DNA from 2 places in the Streptomyces sp. NBC_00442 genome. Region 2 is predicted to be linked to the other one. Evidence: riboswitches for the same ligand, from Rfam matches in the RefSeq annotation. Region 2 holds a riboswitch; the other holds the start of a gene.

Region 1 (3,402 bases), 3.9 Mb from region 2:
TCCGTCTCGCACAAGCACGGCTACGTGACCACATCGGACTTCGTCCGCGGCCGGTTCGGCTCCAAGGGTCTCTCCCTCGCGGTCGCGATCACCGGCATCCTCGCCACGATGCCGTACATCGCGCTCCAACTGGTCGGCATCCAGGCCGTGCTCGACGTCATGGGCGTGGGCGGCGAGTCGGGCAACTGGTTCGTCAAGGACCTTCCGCTGCTCATCGCGTTCGCGGTGCTCGCCGCGTACACGTACTCCTCGGGCCTGCGCGCGCCCGCTCTGATCGCGTTCGTGAAGGACGGCCTGATCTACCTCGTGATCGCGGTGGCGATCATCTACATCCCGATCAAGCTGGGCGGCTTCGACGCCATCTTCAGCGCCGCGCAGCACAAGTTCGCGACGCCGAACCCGAAGACCCACCAGCCGACCGGGGCGCTCGTGCCCGGCCACGCCGGTCAGTGGACCTACGCCACCCTCGCGCTCGGCTCGGCGCTCGCGCTCTTCATGTATCCGCACTCGATCACGGCGACGCTCTCCTCGCGCAGCCGCAACGTCATCCGCCGCAACACCACGATCCTGCCGCTGTACTCGCTGATGCTGGGTCTGCTGGCGCTGCTCGGGTTCATGGCGATCGCGGCGGGCGTCAAGGTGAGCAATGGCCAGCTGGCCATCCCGCAGCTCTTCGAGGACATGTTCCCCGACTGGTTCGCGGGCGTCGCCTTCGCGGCCATCGGCATCGGCGCGCTGGTTCCGGCGGCGATCATGTCCATCGCGGCCGCGAACCTTTTCACCCGCAACATCTACAAGGACTTCATCAAGCCGGACGCGACGCCGTCGCAGGAGGCCAAGGTCTCCAAGCTGGTCTCGCTCGTGGTGAAGGTCGGTGCGCTGGTCTTCGTCCTGACCATGGACAAGACGGTCGCCATCAACTTCCAGCTCCTGGGCGGCATCTGGATCCTGCAGACCTTCCCGGCCCTGGTCGGCGGCCTGTTCACCCGCTGGTTCCACCGCTGGGCGCTGCTGGCCGGCTGGGCGGTCGGCATGGTCTACGGCACGCTCGCCGCGTACGGAGTGGGCTCGCCCACCCAGAAGCACTTCGGCGGCTCCTCCAAGGAGATCCCGGGCATCGGTGAGATCGGCTACATCGGCCTCACGGCGTTCGTGATGAACGTGGTCGTCACCGTGGTCCTGACCTTCGTCCTGCGCGCGGTGAAGGCCCCCGACGGCGTCGACGAGACCTCCCCGGAGGACTACACGGCGGACGCGGGCGACCCGGGCGTCGTCACGGAACTGCCCCCGGCGACGGCGGGCACCGCGCACTGAGGTCCACTGAACGACACAACATGTGGGGGGTGCCTTATCAGGCACCCCCCACATGTATGCTCGTGCTCGCTGTCGCCGCAGGGGAATCCGGTGAGAATCCGGAACTGTCCCGCAACGGTATGACCTGTACCCCTTTGTACGGGCCGAGTCCGAAGACCTGCCGACGGCGCATCCGGCTCGACCGACCCGGGTGCCAGACGTCCGGGCCTCGCGGTTGGGCCGGTGGACGACGTGCCGAGGGCTGCCCCGACGCGCGCCGACGCCTCCCCCGCAGGCCCCGTGCCGAGCGAGGGAGTGCCCCCACGTGACCATCGCCCCAGCGGATCCCGCTTCAGCGATCACCGATGAACTCGCGGATGCCCCCGGGACCGCGCTGCTGCGGACCCTGACCGAGTTCACCGCCGACCTCCCGGACACCGACCCCGGCCGGGTCGCCGCCGCGGCGCTGCGGGGCCGCAACGCCCGCTCCGACGAGGCCGAGCTGCGCGAGCTGGCCACCGAGGCGGCCGCGGGGCTCATCTCCGAGGACCCGGCGTACTCCCGCCTCGCCGCCCGCCTGCTCACGGTCACCATCGCCGAAGAGGCCGCCACCCAGGGCGCGGTGTCGTTCTCCGGCTCGGTCGAGGTCGGCCACCGCGAGGGCCTGATCGCGGACCGGACCGTCGAGTTCGTCCGCGCGCACGCGAACCGTCTGAACGCCCTGGTGGACGCGGCGCTCGCCGACGGCGCCGACGACCGCTTCGGCTACTTCGGGCTGCGCACCCTCTACTCCCGCTATCTGCTGCGCCACCCGATCACCCGCAAGGTCGTCGAGACCCCCCAGCACTTCATGCTGCGCGTGGCGTCCGGCCTCGCCGAGGACGAGTCGGTCCGCGCCCTGGACGAAGTGGCCTCCCTGTACGGCCTGATGAGCCGCCTGGACTACCTGCCGTCCTCCCCCACGCTCTTCAACTCCGGCACCCGCCACCCCCAGATGTCGTCCTGCTACCTGCTCGACTCGCCGCTCGACGAGCTCGACTCCATCTACGACCGCTACCACCAGGTGGCGCGCCTGTCGAAGCACGCCGGCGGCATCGGGCTCTCGTACTCCCGCATCCGCGGCCGCGGTTCGCTGATCCGGGGCACCAACGGCCACTCCAACGGCATCGTCCCGTTCCTCAAGACCCTCGACGCCTCGGTCGCCGCGGTCAACCAGGGCGGCCGGCGCAAGGGCGCGGCGGCGGTGTACCTGGAGACCTGGCACTCCGACATCGAGGAGTTCCTGGAGCTGCGCGACAACACCGGCGAGGACCAGCGCCGTACGCACAACCTGAACCTCGCACACTGGATCCCCGACGAGTTCATGCGCCGTGTCGACGCCGACTCCTCTTGGTCGCTGTTCTCGCCGGCCGACGTGCCCGAGCTCGTCGACCTGTGGGGCGAGGAGTTCGACGCCGCCTACCGCAAGGCCGAGGCCGCCGGGCTCGCCCAGAAGACCATGCCCGCGCGTGAGCTGTACGGCCGCATGATGCGCACCCTCGCGCAGACCGGCCAGGGCTGGATGACGTTCAAGGACGCCTCCAACCGCACCGCCAACCAGACGGCGGAGCCCGGCCACACGGTCCACTCCTCCAACCTGTGCACCGAGATCCTGGAGGTGACGGACGACGGCGAGACGGCCGTGTGCAACCTCGGCTCGGTCAACCTCGGCGCGTTCGTCGTCGGCGACGGCATCGACTGGGAGCGGCTCGACGAGACCGTCCGCACCGCCGTGACGTTCCTCGACCGCGTCGTCGACATCAACTTCTACCCGACCGAGCAGGCCGGCCGCTCCAACGCCCGGTGGCGCCCGGTGGGCCTGGGCGCGATGGGCCTCCAGGACGTCTTCTTCAAACTGCGCCTGCCCTTCGACTCCCCCGAGGCGAAGGCCCTGTCCACCCGCCTCTCCGAGCGGATCATGCTGACCGCGTACGAGGCTTCCACCGACCTGGCCGAGCGGTCGGGCCCGCTGCCCGCGTGGGACAAGACCCGTACCGCGCGCGGTGTGCTGCACCCCGACCACTACGACGTCGAGCTGACCTGGCCGGAGCGCTGGGCGGCCCTGCGCGA
Region 2 (3,402 bases):
AGCCGCCGCAGATCCCGAGCACCGGGCGGCCGGCCGCCGCGCGCCGGGCGAGCTCCGCAGCGAGACCGCGCTCGCGCAGCCACTCCAGGGCGCGGACCGTGCCGCGCGTGCCGGGCACCACCACGAGGTCGGCGTCGGTGAGCTCCTCGGGCCGGTCCACGAACCGCACGACCACGCCGGGCTCGGCCGCGAGCGCGTCCACGTCGGTGAAGTTGGACATCAGCGGCACCGCGCACACCGCGACCCGCAGCACGTCCGCGCCGACCGGCGGCGCCACCACCGACTCCCGCACGGTCCCGCGCATCGAGACGCGCAGGCCGTCCTCCTCGTCGATGCCGAGACCGTGGGCGTACGGCAGGATCCCGTACGTGTGGCGTCCGGTGAGGCCGCGCAGCATCTCGATGCCGGGCTCAAGGAGCGTGACATCGCCGCGGAACTTGTTGACGACGTAGCCGGCGACCAGCGCCTGGTCCTCCGGGCTCAGCAGCGCCGTCGTACCGAAGAACGAGGCGAAGACCCCGCCCCGGTCGACGTCGCCGACCACGACCACGGGCAGCCGGGCGGCCCGCGCGATGCCCATGTTGACGATGTCGGTGCGCCGCAGGTTGATCTCGGCCGGGCTGCCCGCCCCCTCGCAGATCACGGCGTCATACGTGCCCCGAAGCTCCGCGAGGCAGTCCAGCACCGGTTCCAGGAGCGTCTGTTGGCGTCCCCCGTGATAGCCCCGGGCGCTCAGTTCCCCGACCGGCCTGCCCATGAGGACGACCTGGCTCGAGCGGTCGCTGCCCGGCTTGAGCAGCACCGGATTCATGAGCGCGGTCGGCTCCACGCGGGCCGCCTGCGCCTGCATCGCCTGGGCCCGGCCGATCTCCGCGCCCTCGCGCGTGACGAACGAGTTCAGCGACATGTTCTGCCCCTTGAAGGGCGCGACCTTCATGCCCCGGCGCACCAGCCAGCGGCAGATCCCGGCCGTGACGACGCTCTTGCCGGCGTCCGATGTCGTGCCCGCGATCAGCAGCCCGCCACCCATGTACGTCCCTTCCTCACAGCGGCCCGCGCCACCACGGCGGCGGCCAGCGTCAGCCCGCTCACCGTGCGCGAGAGCCGTACGGCCCGTTCGATGTCCCGGACCTCGACGGCGCGGCCCGCCGCGTTCAGGACCGGCCGGTGCTCGACGCGCCCGGCGTAGGAGAGCGTGCCGCCGAGCCGCACGCCGAGCGCGCCCGCGAACGCGGCTTCCACCGGGCCCGCGTTGGGGCTCGGATGCCGGCCGGCGTCGGCGCGCCAGGCCCGCACCGCGCCCTGGGAGTCGGGGCCCGCGAGCGCCGCGAGGGCGGCGGTGAGCCGGGCGCCCGGCCAGCCCAGCACGTCGTCCAGGCGCGCCGAGGCCCAGCCGTACCCGCGGTACCTCGCCGACTTGTGTCCGACCATCGCGTCCAGGGTGTTGACCGCCCGGAAGCCCACGAGGCCCGGCACGCCCGCGAACGCGCCCCACACCAGGGCGCCGACGACCGCGTCCGACGTGTTCTCTGCGACCGACTCGACCACGGCGCGCGCGATGCCGTCGGCGTCCAGGGACTGCGGGTCGCGCCCGCACAGGTGCGGAAGGCGTTCCCGGGCCGACTCCACGTCGCCCGCGGCCAGAGCCCCGCCGATCGCCCGCGCCTCGCGGCCCAGCGACGTGCCGCCCACCACGCTCCAGGTCGCGGCGGCGGTCAGTGTGGCGGTCGCGACGGGGCTCTCCCGTACGGCACGGGAGAGCAGGGCGGCGAGGCCCGCGGCGCCGCCCGCGCACACGACGGTGTGCAGCGCGCCCCAGCCGCGGTGGTCGCGCCACAGGGCGCGTTCGACGGCGCCGGCCGCCCGGCCGAACGCGGCGACCGGATGGCCGCGGCGCGGATCGCCGAGCAGGAGGTCGCCGATGAGTCCGGCCGTGGAGCCGTAGACGAAGGTGCGATCGGCCCGCACGATCAGCGCGCCGGGGCGTCGCGGAAGGGGCCGGAAGATCTCGACGGGCAGGCGCGCATGGCGGTGTGTCCTCACTCAGGGTGTCCGCGCCCTGGTACGACGTGACCGGCGGTGAGAGTTCCTGGCTCACGGGGATCGCTCCCCGGTGACAGTGGCGGGACCGCGCCGGATTCTCACCGGCTTCCTCTGCTGCCGCCGTAGCTGGCCGGTGCAGTCCACCACGCTGCGAGAACAGCCGTCAACTTGCCGTTGACCTGCGGCGCGAGAGAGTGTCCTGCGCCACGGCGAACCGCCCCCCGGCCGGAGCCGGGGGGCGGTTCGTGTGGTGCGTGCGGGTCAGGCGACGATCAGGTGGATCCCGTACGCCACGGCCGCCGCGCAGAGCGCGAAGCAGACGTACGCGCCGGTGCGGGCCATGGCCGCGTTGCCCGCGGTGCCCGACGCCGCGGCCTCCCGCTTGGTGAGGCCGACGATGCCGAGGGTGAACAGACCCACCAGGCCGACGGTCACCGCGAGGCTGACGCCGAAGACGGAGCCGAGGGCTGCCCAGTCGATGTGCATGAGGATTCCTTACCTGTACCTGGTCGGCGGCCGGTCAGACCGTGGCCGGGGTGGGCGGGTCGACGGGGGCCGGGGCCTGGATGGTGGCCCTGAGATCGGTCGCGACGGCCAGGGCGGTGGGCGGCGGGGCGACCGCGGCGATCGCGGTGGTGACGACACCGACGGGCTCGGCCGCGGGGGCCTCGTCGGGGGTGACGCTGTGATGGTCGACCGGCTGGCGGCGCGACAGCTTCCAGATGACGCCCGAGCCGGCGATCAGGAGGACCGCGACGGCCGCGATGCCCCAGGTGCCCTGCCGGGTGAGGAACTCCGCTCCGGCGCCGACGAGTGCCGCGGCCGGCAGCGTCAGGATCCAGGCGACGGCCATCCGGGTCGCGGTGGACCAGCGGACCACACCGCCCTTGCGGCCGAGGCCCGCGCCCATCACCGAACCCGAGCAGACCTGGGTGGTGGAGAGCGAGAAGCCGATGTGCGACGAGGCGAGGATGACGGTGGCGGCGCCGGTCTGGGCGGCGAAACCCTGCGGAGGACGCAGTTCGGTCAGGCCCTTGCCCATGGTGCGGATGATGCGCCAGCCGCCGAGGTAGGTGCCCATCGCGATGGCCAGACCGGCCGAGACGATGACCCACAGCGGGGGGTTGGCGCCCGGGTGCAGCACACCGCCGGTGACCAGGGCGAGGGTGATGATGCCCATCGTCTTCTGGGCGTCGTTGGTGCCGTGGGCGAGCGAGACGAGACCGGCCGAGGCGATCTGGCCCGCGCGGTAGCCCTTGGCGGTGGCCTTCTCGTCGGTGTTCCGGTTGATCCGGTACGTGAGCCTGGTGGCCAGCATCGCCGCGACACCCGCGACGATCGGGGCGGCGACGGCCGGGA

What was found. Region 2 has a riboswitch for cobalamin ahead of OG432_RS27385 (cobalamin biosynthesis protein). Riboswitches for the same ligand answer to the same signal wherever they lie in the genome.
Region 1: it holds a riboswitch for cobalamin, as region 2 does, so the genes downstream of both, OG432_RS09755 (ribonucleoside-diphosphate reductase subunit alpha) here and OG432_RS27385 (cobalamin biosynthesis protein) in region 2, are expected to answer to the same signal.

The regions. Positions count from the first base shown of each region.
Region 1 covers NZ_CP107918.1:2,208,872-2,212,273, forward strand. The annotation lists gene mctP (monocarboxylate uptake permease MctP) at 1-1,314, shown strand, start outside; cobalamin riboswitch at 1,371-1,493, shown strand; gene OG432_RS09755 (ribonucleoside-diphosphate reductase subunit alpha) at 1,619-3,402, shown strand, end outside.
Region 2 covers NZ_CP107918.1:6,116,242-6,119,643, forward strand. The annotation lists gene OG432_RS27380 (cobyric acid synthase) at 1-1,030, opposite strand, end outside; gene OG432_RS27385 (cobalamin biosynthesis protein) at 1,012-1,968, opposite strand; cobalamin riboswitch at 2,065-2,203, opposite strand; gene OG432_RS27390 (hypothetical protein) at 2,305-2,529, opposite strand; gene OG432_RS27395 (inorganic phosphate transporter) at 2,564-3,402, opposite strand, start outside.